Regions from separate parts of the Ensifer sp. 22521 genome, predicted to be linked through region 1. Evidence: riboswitches for the same ligand, from Rfam matches in the RefSeq annotation. Region 1 holds a riboswitch; the other holds the start of a gene.
What was found. A riboswitch is a leader RNA that binds a small molecule or an ion and turns the genes downstream of it on or off. The one in region 1 is predicted to bind S-adenosylmethionine.
Positions count from the first base shown of each region.

Region 1 (7,106 bases):
GGTCTTTCAGGGTATTCTACAGCAAGATGGTTTCGTCAAGAATAACGGCAAGATTGTGCATACCCATTCTGGGGCAAGGGCTTGCGGGTATCCGGATCGGCTGTTCGAACCCGCTCGATCCCGCTGGTGAAGCCATATTGGATGGCGGGGCGCCCGCTGCATGAGCGCCACGAGGGGTCGACGGCCGCCGCCTGTCGTGGCGGCCGTATCTTTTCGTTGCCTCAGGCTTTGACGGCCCTAAGCGCGCGGGCGAAATCCTCGACGACATCCTCGCTGTCTTCGATGCCGGCCGAGAAACGCACCGTGCCGGCGGAAATGCCCAGCTCTTCGCGGGCCTCGTCGGTCAGGTTCTTGTGCGTCGTCGTTGCCGGATGGGTGATCAGGCTCTTGCTGTCGCCGAGGTTGTTAGAGATGCGGACGATCTCCAGTGCGTTCTGCAGCGCGAAGGCCGCATCCTTGCCGCCCTTCAGTTCAAACGCGACGAGGGTGGAGCCGCCGGTCATCTGCTTGGCGATGATGTCGGCCTGCGGGTGATCCTTGCGGCCGGGGTAGATGACCTTCGCCACCTGCGGCTGCTCAGCCAGGAAGTCGGCGACGCGGCGTGCGGTTTCCGTCTGCTGGCGCACGCGCAGCGGCAGGGTTTCGATACCCTTCAGCAGCGTCCAGGCATTGAACGGCGACATGGCCGGGCCGGTATGACGGAAGTAGTCGTGCAGGTTCTCGTTGATCCATTCCTTGTCAGCAAGCACGACGCCGCCGAGGCAGCGGCCCTGGCCATCGATATGCTTGGTGGCGGAATAGACGACGATATGGGCGCCGAGTTCCAGCGGCTTCTGGAAGAGTGGCGTCGCAAAGACGTTGTCGACGACGACCTTGGCGCCGATCTGGTTGGCGAGCTTGGCCACACCGGCAATGTCGATGACTTCGAGGGTCGGGTTGGTCGGGCTTTCCAGGAAGAAGACCTTGGTGTTCTTCTGGATCGCCTTTTCCCAGTTGGCGAGATCGCGTCCATCGACCAAGGTGCATTCGATGCCGTATTTCGGCGCCAGCGTTTCGACCACCCAGCGGCAGGAACCGAACAGCGCACGGGCGGCAACGATATGATCGCCGGCCTTCAGCTGGCAGAGGATTGCTGCAGAAACGGCAGCCATGCCCGAAGCCGTGGCCCGCGCGTCTTCGGCGCCTTCCAGCATGCACATGCGCTTTTCGAACATGTCGTTGGTCGGGCTGCCGTAGCGGGCATAGATGAAGCCTTCGGTCTCGCCCTTGAAACGCGCTTCTGCCGCCTCGGATGTCTCGTAAACGAAGCCCTGGGTGAGGAAGATCGCCTCGGACGTCTCGCCATGCTGGGAGCGGGTGGTTCCGCCGTGGACGAGTTGGGTTGCCGGGCGCCAGTTTTTGCTCATGTGACGATCACCTTCAAAAACAAAAAAACCGGCCGCAAAAACGAGCCGGTTTGACACCCGGCCTTTTTAGCTACTTGTTTAACGTGGCTGCAAGCCGACCGGCCAAATCACCACGGGATAAAGCTTCAATACTGCTAGGGTGCGCTTGCGTCAATTCCCGGAGTTTGGTTTTGTCTCGCAACTGGAAAGAGGACTGCAATGGCCCGCGATACTGGGATTTTGGCCGACCGCGCGATTGCCGCGCTGCTCGAAACGGGGCGCCTGAAGAGCGAGAGGCCGCTGGATGACGATCAGATCCAGCCGGCAAGCCTCGACCTGCGCCTTGGCGCCAAGGCTTTCCGCGTCCGCGCGAGCTTCATGCCCGGCCCGTCCCACCTCGTCGCCGACAAGCTCGACCGGCTGAAGCTGCATGTCGTCGATCTCACCGACGGTGCCGTGCTTGAAACCGGCTGCGTGTACATCGTGCCGTTGATGGAGAGCCTGGCGCTGCCTGCGGGCATGTCGGCCTCGGCCAATCCGAAAAGCTCGACCGGCCGCCTCGACATCTTCACCCGCGTGATCACCGACCGCGCCCAGGAGTTCGACAAGATTCCTGCCGGCTATAGCGGTCCGCTCTATCTCGAAATCAGCCCGCGCACCTTCCCGATCGTCGTGCGCCGTGGTTCGCGCCTGTCGCAGATCCGCTTCCGCATGGGCCAGTCGCTGCTCTCCGAACAGGAGCTGCTGGCGCTGCATGAAAGCGACGTGCTGGTGGCGAGCGAACGCCCGAATGTCAGCGGCGGCGGCATTGCGCTGTCGATCGACCTCAAGGGCACCGGTCCGGAGGGTCTGATCGGCTACCGTGGCAAACACCACACCGCGGTCATCGACGTCGACAAGAAGGCGCAGCACAAGATCTTCGATTTCTGGGAGCCGCTCTACAGCCGCGGACGCGACGAGCTGATCCTCGATCCGGACGAGTTCTACATCCTCGTCTCGCGCGAAGCGGTGCATGTGCCGCCGCTTTACGCGGCCGAGATGACGCCGTTCGATCCGCTGGTGGGCGAGTTTCGCGTGCACTATGCCGGCTTCTTCGATCCCGGCTTCGGCCATGCCTCTGCCGGTGGCAGCGGTAGCCGCGCCGTTCTGGAAGTGCGCAGCCACGAGGTGCCGTTCATCCTCGAACATGGCCAGATCGTCGGCCGCCTGATCTATGAACACATGTTGGAGCGTCCTGACGGTCTCTACGGCCTCGGCGTCGGCTCCAACTACCAGGCCCAGGGCCTGAAGCTTTCGAAACATTTCCGCGCCGAGTAGGGATTTTGCACGGGACCCTCGTGCGATACCGCGCAAGGGTCCTTGACAGATCGTCCCGGTTCGGGAAATTTCGCAGGCATCGCGGGTGTAGTTCAGTGGTAGAACGCCAGCTTCCCAAGCTTGATGTCGTCGGTTCGATCCCGATCACCCGCTCCAATCCTTCCTGAAGCCTCTTTTGCCTCGTTCGAGCGAGACCTATGGCCAGTTGCCTTGCGGACGGTTACTTTACCGCTCGATGAATCATCCCGCGGTTCCAAGCGCCGCCCCTGAGACAAGAACCGTGCCGGCCCGCTGCCCATGAGATTTCTTTCCCTGTTCGCTCTCTGCGCGTCCCTGATCGCAACGCCGCTTGCGGCCCAGCCCAGGGACCTGCCCATTCTGTTCGATGCGCGCGAACGCATCGCCAAGCCCGATCTCACGGGCCTTGCGCGCTTGCGCTTCCTGACGACGGTCGACTTTCCGCCGTTCAACTTCATCGATCAGTCCGGCAAGCTCTCCGGTTTTCACGTCGATCTCGTGCGCGAGATCTGCCGCGAGCTCGACATCGAAGCCAAATGCCAGATCCAGGCAGTGACCTATGCGGAACTGCTGCCGGCGCTGGAGCAGGGGCAGGGCGAAGCGGTTGCCGCCGGTATCGCCGTCGGCCCGGAACTGCGCCAGCGCTTCGGCTTCTCGCGCGCCTTCATGCGGCTTCCGGCCCGCTTGGCCATCAACACCAAGGCGGCCGGCGCCGTGACGGGTCCGAAGGACCTCAGGAAAAAAACGGTCGGTGTCGTGGCGGGCACCACCCATGAGGCCATGTTCAAGGCGTTCTTCCCGAGTATCGGGGCCAAGGTCTTCCCAGATCGCGATGCCATGCTCACGGCACTGCAGAAGGGTGAGGTGCCGGCGGTCTTTTCCGACGGTTTGCAGCTTTCCTTCTGGATCTCAGGCACGACTGCCGGGGGCTGCTGCGCACTCGTCGATGGTGCCTATTTCTCGCAACGCTTTCTCGGTGAAGGCCTGACGATCATGAACCGCAAATCCGAACCGGCGCTGACCCAGGCGATCGACCACGCGCTGCTGGCGCTTTCGCGCAGCGGCCGGCTCGAGGAAATCTACCTGCGCTACTTCCCCAACGGCATCTATTGAGCGCCCACTGCATGTTTCCTTTAATCGTACCCGATCAAAGGTCAAAAACATGCAGCAATTCAAAGTGCTACAGCGACCTTTGCGCGTCTGATAAGACGCGCAGCGCTGTAGACAGCTTGGCGTGAACGCCAGGAAATGATGAGCTACCGGCGGAAGCGAGCAAGCGCCCCTCGTTCGATGGCGGCGCAGGTGAGCTTGTCGAGACCGAGGCGGTCGCGCAGCAATTGCAACAGCCGGATCTCTTCGTTGCGAATGCGCTGGTCCGCGGCGGCGATCTCGACGGCAAGTGCATAGGCCGTCTCATGGAACTTTTCCGGAAGCGCCTCGCGCACGATTTCCAGCGCGATGTCCAACCCCTCGGGAGCCGCGAGCTGGGCGGAGCATTCGTGGCCGATATGGACGAGCTGGTCCTCGTCGAATCCCTCGAAGACCGGCAGGAACTGCACCAGCCGGCCGATGCGGGTGAATTCGTCGTCGCTCATCTCGCGGTCGACCGCCGACATCATCACCATGACATAGATGAGCGCTTCGTGGTGGCTGAGGCTTGGCAGCATGGGTCTTTCCGGCGGTAGCGCAATTCCGGGAACGGCGTGAAGCGGTGTCCATCCGGATTGCAGAGTTTCAAAGAGTTGGATCATCTCACTGTTTCAACGATGTAATGAGATGATCTGGACGGTTGAGAGCTGGGAATTGCCGCGGCTGTTTACAAGTCTGGCTGCGGCTCGTCCATCCCGGTGCCGAGGGTTGGGTCGTCGAACGTCATCGGCGTGTGACTGAGGTCGCGCGGATCTTCGCCATAGAAGCCGAGCTTCGCCTGGCGCGCAGCGTCGGCCCGCGTCTTGAGCGGCGAGCCGGGTACCGGCGTCGCCCAGCCGTTGTCGACGAGCCAGGTTGCGAGATCCTGCCCGCCGAGCGAGCAGGAAGCGGTGGCCGATGCGCCGGCGCTCCCCTCGGGCATGTCGCAGCTGACCGCGCGTGCGCGCAGCAAGTTTCTGAAGGCCGTCCGTGCGACGATGCCGCAGGGCCAACTCTTCCCCCCGGTTTCGCAGGTTCTCTCTGCCTGCTCGGGCTCGATGCCATCGATCTGCAGCGTGAGCTTGTCGAACTGGATCACACCGGCGGCGATCGCCACGGGGCGATAGAGGATGGTCGGCCCGGCGGTCGCCTTCGCTTGCTTCTCCGGCTCTGACAGCGGGGCACGCGGCTCCGCGCGTTCGAGCGGCGCGCCGGTGACGGTGTCGGGCAGACCGAATTGTTGCGGCTCGATGGCGCGTGCGGCGTTTTCCGTCGTCGACGTCTGCGGTTGATCGCCGGTCGTAACCGCACCGGGCTGCGCGGTGCCGTCGGTCGGTGTTCCCAAGTCGAGCGGTACGTTATCATCCGTTTCGGCGTCATCCGGCGCCGGCTCGATTTCCGTCATGTCGGGCGTTTCGAGGACGAAGTCCGGCGTGGCGGCACTCTCGCGGTCGCGAATGGCGGCTGCACCCGCGTAGAGGATGCCGGTGAAAAGCGCGATCGCGGCGATGCCGCCGGCAAGGGAGTATAAATGCTGCCGCATCAGGAAGAACGTCCTATTGGCTGGCCCAGATGATCCGGGCGATCCATTCGATCTGGCTGATCTCGAAGCCCCGGTTCGGGTGCTCCGGGTTGAGGGAAAGGAGTTCGATCGTGCGCGGCGTCTGGCGTGTCAGGACCTTCGCCATGACCTCGCCTTCGCGTGTCTTGACCACGACGCGGTCGCCGCGCCGAACCTGCGCCCCCGGATCGACGATCAGGGTGTCGCCGTCGCGGTACAGTGGCAGCATGCTATCGCCCTGCACCTCAAGCGCGTAGATGCCCGTCCGGCGTTCCGCCACTGTTGGAAAGTCGATCACGTCCCAGCCCTGGCCGGCCGGAAAACCGCCGTCGTCGAAGAAGCCGCCGGCACCCGCCTGGGCGAAGCCGATCAGCGGGATCGCGGCACTTGCAGTCGCCGGGGTGGCCTGAGTGTCATTCGGGCTCAACAGGCTGGTGAACTGGTCCATCGTGGCGCCGGTCGCCTCGAGCACCTTGGCGATCGATTCCGTCGAAGGCCAGCGTTCCCGCCCGTCGGCAGAGTGGCGCTTGGACTTGTTGAAGGAGGTGGGGTCGAGCCCGGCGCGGCGGGCGAGACCGGAAGGCGAGAGCTGATTGCGCTCGGCCAATGCATCGATGGCGTGCCAGATCGTGCCGTGAGACAACATGCGAAAGGTCCGGGCCGAACAGGCGGCCACTTGCTGGGTTTGTTCGACACCACACTATCGAAACGCGAAGTACCGGTAAAGAATCCGAAGGAAAATAGTCCTTTCTCCGTCATTTGCTTTGGGGGCGGCGGCCCCTATAGTTCGCGTGACGGGCAGGACAGGCTTTCATCGGAGGGAACGTTTGTTGGCGCGCATGAGATCGGAGCGTCTGCTGTTCGTGGCCCTCGCTGCGGCGATTGCCGGGATCGCGCTGGAGCATGAGCTTCTCGAAATGGGGCGCCTGGCAACGCTTCTCGGTGCCGCCGGTCTCGTGGTGGCGATCGTGCTCGCCTCGCTGCGCGTGTCGCACCATGCCGAGGTGCTGGCGTCCAAGGTCGGCGATCCCTATGGCACGATGATCCTGACGCTCTCGGCGGTCTTGGTCGAGGTCGTCGTGCTGGCGATCATGATGACCAGCGAGACCTCGCCGACGCTCGTGCGCGACACGATCTATGCGGCCGTCATGCTCGATATCAACGGCATCCTGGGCCTCGCCGCCCTGCTTGGTGGCCTGAAACATGGAGAGCAGCCCTATAACGACGATTCCGCCCGCACCTACAGCGTCATGATTCTGACGGCGATGGGCATCTCGATGGTCGTTCCGGAGTTCGTGCCGGCGGCGAGATGGCATCTCTATTCGGCCTTCACCATCGGCGCGATGATCACCCTCTATGCCCTGTTCCTGCGCATGCAGGTGGGGGTGCACAGCTACTTCTTCAGCTACAGCTATCCGAAGGCGAAGGGCGAGGGGAGCGCGATACAGGGTGGGCCGGATCAGCCGGTGCTGCCGTCGATCGTGATACTGATCCTTGGCATCGTGTTGATCGGCGTGCTGGCGGAAGTGATGTCGTCGCTGCTGACCTCGGGCCTGAAGGGGAGCGGCGCCCCGCCGGCGGTGACCGCCATCGTCGTTGCCGTGATCTCTGCCTCGCCGGAAGTCATGACCGCGATGCGGGCGGCACTCGCCAACCGCATGCAGGCGGTCGTCAACATCGCGCTCGGGGCATCGCTT
Region 1 is NZ_JBQENM010000010.1:124,190-131,295, reverse strand. It holds gene ACTJKE_RS17215 (O-succinylhomoserine sulfhydrylase) at 222-1,406, opposite strand; SAM riboswitch at 1,452-1,530, opposite strand; gene ACTJKE_RS17210 (2'-deoxycytidine 5'-triphosphate deaminase) at 1,605-2,702, shown strand; tRNA gene ACTJKE_RS17205 (tRNA-Gly) at 2,784-2,858, shown strand; gene ACTJKE_RS17200 (transporter substrate-binding domain-containing protein) at 3,000-3,833, shown strand; gene ACTJKE_RS17195 (tellurite resistance TerB family protein) at 3,977-4,387, opposite strand; gene ACTJKE_RS17190 (thermonuclease family protein) at 4,537-5,391, opposite strand; gene ACTJKE_RS17185 (S24 family peptidase) at 5,405-6,055, opposite strand; gene ACTJKE_RS17180 (calcium:proton antiporter) at 6,237-7,106, shown strand, end outside.

Region 2 (7,106 bases), on a different contig from region 1:
CCGGCATCGCCGCCGTCGTCGTGATCGGCAGCGCGATTGCCGCCCGGCTGAACCTCAGGCCGGCCCGCGCCACCGCCCGTCCGGCCGCCGCCGCTGCCGCCCACAGCCAGCGCGAGATGCGCATCTGGAACGACGGTCGCGGCACGATCATCGACCTCTGATCCCGGCGATCGTAGTGATCCGCAATCGGGCCGATCCGTAATCGGCTCGAAGCCTTTTGCTGTTTCTCGAGAGCTGCCATTCAGCCGGCTGCGAAATTTTTCCATCCCCGTGTCGGATCCATCGCTCCATGTCCGTCCTTGAGGCAGGCCAGCACGGTCCTGGCTCTTCGAACAGGATGGAGAACGACATGGACACTGAGACGCAGCAAACCGAAACGAAGCAGCCGGCACCGGTCCTGAACGGGCTTCTGCCCTATCTTCAGGTCGATGGCGCCGCCAAGGCATCCGAATTCTACCAGCGCGCCTTCGGCGCCAAGGAGGTCAACCGGCATCCGCTCGACGAGCAGGGCCGGACGATGCACATCCATCTCTACGTCAACGGCAGCTCGCTGATGCTGGCGGATGCCTATCCGGAATATGGCCATCCGCTGGAAAAGCCGCAGGCCTTTACCTTGACGCTCACCGTCGAGGACATCGATGCCTGGTGGGACCGCGCCGTTGCCGCCGGCGCCGAGGTGGTGATGCCGATCGAGGTGATGTTCTGGGGCGACCGCTACGGCCAGCTCCGCGATCCCTTCGGCGTTCTCTGGGCCATGAACAGCCCGGTGAAGGCAGGCTGAGGCTTCCCGACAATCGAAATCCGGGCGAAGCTTTCACCGGGCGGGCATTTTCACCCGCCCGGCGAAGCGTGTTTGGATAGATTTTCCTTCATTTCGGCGCAAAACTCATCTAAACGCTAGCGCAACATTCTTCTGAAATCGAAGGCCTGAAGTTATGGAAAAATTCGTCAAGCTCACCGGTGTCGCCGCCCCCCTCCCCGTCGTCAACATCGACACGGACATGATCATTCCGAAGGATTACCTGAAGACGATCAAGCGCACCGGCCTAGGCAAGGGCCTTTTCGCCGAAGCCCGCTACAATGAGGATGGCTCGGTCAACCCGGACTTCGTGCTCAACAAACCCGCCTACCAGAACGCCAAGATCCTGGTTGCCGGCGACAACTTCGGCTGCGGCTCCTCGCGCGAGCATGCCCCCTGGGCGCTGCTCGACTTCGGCATCCGCTGCGTGATCTCCACGTCCTTTGCCGACATCTTCTACAACAACTGTTTTAAGAACGGCATTCTGCCGATCGTCGTCAGCCAGGCCGACCTCGACAAGCTGATGGACGACGCTTCGCGCGGCTCCAACGCCATCCTCTCGGTCGACCTGGAATCCCAGGAAATCACCGGCCCGGACGGCGGCTCGGTCAAGTTCGAGGTCGATGCCTTCAAGCGCCACTGCCTGCTGAACGGCCTCGACGATATCGGCCTGACGCTGGAAAAGGCAACCGCGATCGACAGCTTCGAGAAGACGGTCGGCGCCTCGCGCCCCTGGGCTTAAAGCGAGACATGGCGCGCAAGCTCATCTCTTCGGGTTCGCCCTTCGAAAAGACGGCAGGCTATTCGCGTGCCGTCGCGATGGGCGACTGGTGCTTCGTCTCCGGCACGACCGGCTACGACTATGCCACCATGACCATGCCCGAAACGGTGGAAGAGCAGGCGCGCAATTGCCTGAAGACGATCGAGGGCGCACTGAAGGAAGCGGGCTTCTCGCTTAAAGACGTGGTGCGCAATCACTACTACGTCACCGATGCCAGCTTCGCCGACCGGGTGTTCCCGATCTTCGGCGAAGTCTTCGGCGAGATCCGTCCGGCCGCAACCATGATCGTCTGCGATCTGATCCGCCCGGAAATGCTGATCGAGATCGAAGTCACCGCCCTCCGCGGCTGAGACCGAGCTTTTCTGCTCACGCCATCTCTTCTCAAATCGATTCCGATTTTGGCCAATATGCGATAGTCCATGGACACCGCCTGCTAGACCTATGCTGAACCGGAAGACGATTATGCAATTCGAAGGCACCGCAGATTACATCGCCGACAAGGACCTGATGATCGCCGTCAATGCTGCGATCCGGCTGGAGCGGCCGCTGCTCGTCAAGGGTGAACCCGGCACCGGCAAGACCGAGCTTGCCCGCCAGATTGCCGCTGCCCTTGGCCTCGATCTGATCGAATGGAGCGTCAAGTCGACGACCAAGGCGCAGCAGGGCCTTTACGAGTATGATGCCGTGTCGCGCCTGCGCGACAGCCAGCTCGGCGACGAGCGCGTCAACGAGGTCAGGAACTATATCCGCAAGGGCAAGCTCTGGCAGGCCTTCGAGGCCGACCGTCGCGTGGTGCTTCTGATCGACGAGATCGACAAGGCCGACATCGAGTTTCCGAACGACCTCTTGCAGGAACTCGACCGCATGGAATTCCATGTCTACGAGACCGGCGAGATGATCGGCGCCCGTCACCGGCCGATCGTCATCATCACCTCCAACAACGAGAAGGAATTGCCGGACGCATTTCTGCGCCGCTGCTTCTTCCACTATATCCGCTTTCCCGACGCCGAAACGCTCGCCCGCATCGTCGAGGTGCACTATCCCGGGATCCGCAAGACGTTGCTTTCGGCAGCCCTTGCCGCCTTCTACGACATCCGCCAGGTGCCGGGCCTCAAAAAGAAGCCTTCCACCTCCGAAGCGCTCGACTGGATCCGCCTGCTGGTTGCCGACGAGGTCGATCCGGCCGACCTCCGCGCCGACGCCAAGACCATGCTGCCGAAGCTGCACGGCGCGCTGCTGAAGAACGAGCAGGACGTGCATCTCTTCGAACGCCTGGCCTTCATGGCACGCCGCGACGGATGAGCCCGGACGCCCACAAGGTCCTGATCTACGCCACCTGGCAAGATCAGTTGCTGGTCTTCGACGAGCCGGACTTTCCCGAGATCGAGCTGCAGGTGCCCGGCGGCACGATGGAGCCGGGCGAGAGCCCGGAAACATCGGCCTTGCGGGAATTCGTGGAAGAGACCGGGCTGACGCCATCGCGGGGCCTCACCCATCTCGTCACGAAGGACTACTCCTTCCGGAAGGAAGGCCAGACCATCTGCCATCGCCGGCACTATTTTCATGTCGCCCTTGCCGGCGAGCAACAGAAAACCTGGCTGCACCATGAAATGACGCCCTTTGGCGGTGGTGCGCCGATCCGCTTTCGCTTCTTCTGGCTCGGCTTAGACGAGGCTAGCCGTCGGCTCGGATACGGCATGCAGGACGGCCTAGATTATCTTCACACGCACGGAAGTTGCCCCTCACCCTAGCCCTCTCCCCGCAGCCGGGGAGAGGGGACGGAAATGGCGACGGTCGCCGCGAGACAATGATGTCCGGGCTTCTTTCTGGAACGGAAATGATCGGTCCCTGGGAGGCGCGAGCGGGTGCCACAAGCTCCCTTCTCCCCGCCTGCGGGGAGAAGGTCGCGGAAGCGGGATGAGGGGCCGCCCGACCGCCCGAATCGTTTTTCTTGACCCCCGCGCCCCAGTCGCGCTATCAAATTCCTCGTGGTGATTTGGCCGGCCGGCTTGCAGCCACGTTAAACAAGTCGCTAAAGGGCCGAGGAAAGTTGGATTTCCGAGGACCGGTCGCGATCAATCGCCGCCGGTTTTTTTGTATTGATCGAGTGGAAGCCCATGCCCATCAAGATTCCCGATACGCTGCCCGCTTTCGAAACCCTCGTGCATGAGGGTGTGCGGGTGATGACCGAGACCGTGGCGATCCGTCAGGATATCCGCCCGCTCCAGATCGGGCTCCTGAACCTCATGCCGAACAAGATCAAGACCGAGATCCAGATGGCGCGCCTGATCGGCGCCTCGCCGCTGCAGGTGGAATTGTCGCTGGTACGCATCGGCGCCCACCGGGCGAAGAACACCTCGGAAGATCACCTGCTTTCTTTCTACGAGACCTGGGACGAGGTGAAGGGCCGCAAGTTCGACGGCTTCATCATCACCGGCGCGCCGGTCGAGACGCTCGAATACGAGGACGTCACCTATTGGGACGAATTGAAGCGCATCCTCGATTGGACGGAGACCAACGTGCATTCGACGCTTAATGTCTGCTGGGGGGCGATGGCGGCGATCTACCATTTCCACGACGTGCCGAAGTATCCGCTGAACGAGAAGGCCTTTGGCGTCTACCGCCACCAGAACCTCAATCGCTCGTCGGTCTATCTCAACGGCTTCTCCGACGACTTCGCCGTCCCCGTCTCGCGTTGGACCGAGGTCAGGCGTGCCGACATCGACAAGGTGCCCAGCCTCGAAATCCTGATGGAATCGAAGGAGATGGGCGTCTGCCTCGTGCACGAGAAAAAGGGCAACCGGCTCTACATGTTCAACCACGTGGAGTATGATTCGACCTCGCTGTCGGACGAATATTTTCGCGACGTGGACGCAGGCGTGCCGATCAAGATGCCGCACGACTATTTCCCGCACAACGATTCGACCCTGCCGCCGCAGAACCGCTGGCGCAGCCATGCGCACCTCTTCTTCGGCAACTGGATCAACGAGATGTACCAGACGACGCCCTATGATCTCGCAGAGATCGGCACCGGAGAAAGCCAGGACTGACCGATGTTCATCCCCTTCTTCCTCGAACTCAAAGCGGCGAAAGTTCCGGTGACGCTCCGGGAATTCCTGTCGCTGATCGAGGGGATGGAGGCGGGCATCGCCACATTCGATGTCGAAGCCTTCTACTTCCTGGCGCGCACGGCGCTGGTGAAGGACGAGCGCCATATCGACCGCTTCGACCGGGTGTTCCAGCACTGCTTCTCCGGGCTCGAGGCGGTCAATCCCATGGAGACGGGCGAAGAGGCCGTCATCCCCGAGGACTGGCTGCGCAAGCTCGCCGAAAAACACCTGACCGAGGAAGAAAAGCGCCTGATCGAATCCCTCGGGGGCTTCGACAAGCTGATGGAGACCCTGCGCCAACGGCTTCGGGAGCAGCAAGGCCGGCATCAGGGCGGCTCGAAATGGATCGGCACCGCCGGCACCTCCCCCTTCGGCGCCTATGGCTACAATCCCGAAGGGGTCAGGATCGGCCAGGACCAGTCGCGCCACCGCCGCGCCGTCAAGGTCTGGGACCGGCGCGAGTTCAGGGATTATGACGACACGGTCGAACTCGGCACCCGCAACATCAAGGTGGCGCTGAAAAGGCTCAGGCGCTGGGTGCGCCAGGGGGCGGCTGACGAACTCGACCTTTCCGGCACGATCCGTGCCACCGCCGAGCACGGCTATCTCGACGTGGTGACGCGGCCCGAACGCCGCAATGCGGTCAAGCTGCTGATGTTCTTCGATATCGGCGGCTCGATGGACGATCACATCCGCATCGTCGAGGAACTGTTTTCAGCCGCCCGCGGCGAGTTCCGCCATATGGAGCATTTCTACTTCCACAACTGTGTCTATGAGGGTCTGTGGAAGGACAATCGTCGCCGCCGCGTCGACATCACCCGCACCACCGAAGTGCTGCGCACCTATGGCGGCGACTATCGCGCCATCTTCGTCGGCGACGCGTCGATGAGCCCCTATGAGATCAGCCATCCCGGCGGCTCGGTCGAACATTGGAACGACGAGGCGGGCGCACTCTGGCTTTCGCGCATGACAGCGCATTTTCCGCGTTCGATCTGGATCAATCCCGTGCCCGAACAGCACTGGGGCTACACCCAGTCGATCGGCATGGTGAAGAGCCTGTTCGAGGGGCGGATGTTCCCTTTGACACTCGCCGGCCTGCAGGATGCCACCAAGCAGCTATCGCGCTGACATGACCGCAGAGAGGTCGCTGTAGCACCTTGAATAGCTAGACGTTTTTGCCCTCAGGCCAGAGACGAAGCAAGGCCCCATTTAGTATGATTTTCCGGTTGCCGTGCCTTTGGAAATGACGCAGGTTGCTGCGGTCGCGAAGAGGGAGCCAGCGGTGAACATGCATCAGAACACGGAAATCTTCGGCCATCTGCCGTCCGGCGAGCCGGTCCATCGTATGGTGCTCTCCGGTGGCGGCCTCACCGCCCATGTCTTGACCTGGGGCTCGGTGATTCAGGACCTGCGCCTGGAAGGCCATGAGCCGCCATTGGTGCTCGGTTTCGCCGATCTCGAAAGCTATCTCGCCCATTCGCCCTATCTCGGCGCGACACCGGGGCGCTGCGCCAACCGGATCGCCGACGGGCGCTTCACGCTCGACGGTGAGACCTACCAGCTCGAACTGAACGAGAAGGGTGTCACCCACCTGCACGGCGGCAGCGACAATATCGGCAAGCGCAACTGGACGATCGGCCGCCAGACGCCTGATAGCGTGACGCTCACCATTACCGATCCGGATGGACGCGCCGGCTATCCCGGCAACTGCAAGGTCACTTGCACCTACGCGCTGAAGCCCGGCGGCGTCTTGAGCGTCGTCTACGAGAGCGAGACCGGCCGGCCGACGCTCGCCAATGTCTGCCAGCACAGCTACTTCAATCTCGACGGCACTGTCGACGCGCTCGGACACGACATCATGATCGCCGCCGACCACTACCTGCCGACCAACGAACGCCAGGTGCCGACGGGCGAGATCCGTGCGGTCGAGGGCACCGCCTTCGATCTCCGCGAAATGACGTCGATGCGTCGCCAGACCGAGGGCGAGCGCATCAGCTACGACCACAATTTCTGCCTTTCGAACGAGCGCATGACGAAACATTCGGTGGCGCTTGCCCGTAGCATCAATTCCGGCGTCACGATGGAAGTGCTGACGACCGAGCCTGGTGTACAGCTTTATACCGGCGCAAAGCTCGACATCACCGTCCCCGGCCTCGAGGGACGCCGCTATGGCCCATTTGCCGGTTTCTGCCTGGAAACCCAGATCTGGCCGGACGCCATCAACCATGCCGGCTTCCCGAACGCGGTACTGCGCACCGGTGAGATCCGCCGGCAGGAGACGGACTACGTCTTCATGAAGAGCTGAGTGGCGCGCGGGCGTCGACGATCTCTAGCGACAAGGGAAGGGACGGCGAACGTTCCAAAGGACCGTCGTGCTGTCCGATCGCCGACAGGTGTTCGCATGGCGAAGCATCCG
Region 2 is NZ_JBQENM010000002.1:259,867-266,972, reverse strand. It holds gene ACTJKE_RS03360 (hypothetical protein) at 1-161, shown strand, start outside; gene ACTJKE_RS03355 (VOC family protein) at 350-781, shown strand; gene leuD (3-isopropylmalate dehydratase small subunit) at 936-1,541, shown strand; gene ACTJKE_RS03345 (RidA family protein) at 1,550-1,930, shown strand; gene ACTJKE_RS03340 (AAA family ATPase) at 2,043-2,882, shown strand; gene ACTJKE_RS03335 (NUDIX hydrolase) at 2,879-3,331, shown strand; SAM riboswitch at 3,559-3,636, shown strand; gene metA (homoserine O-acetyltransferase MetA) at 3,698-4,630, shown strand; gene ACTJKE_RS03325 (vWA domain-containing protein) at 4,634-5,818, shown strand; gene ACTJKE_RS03320 (aldose epimerase family protein) at 5,979-6,995, shown strand.
Region 2: linked by a shared signal. The riboswitch ahead of metA (homoserine O-acetyltransferase MetA) and the one ahead of ACTJKE_RS17215 (O-succinylhomoserine sulfhydrylase) in region 1 are both predicted to bind S-adenosylmethionine.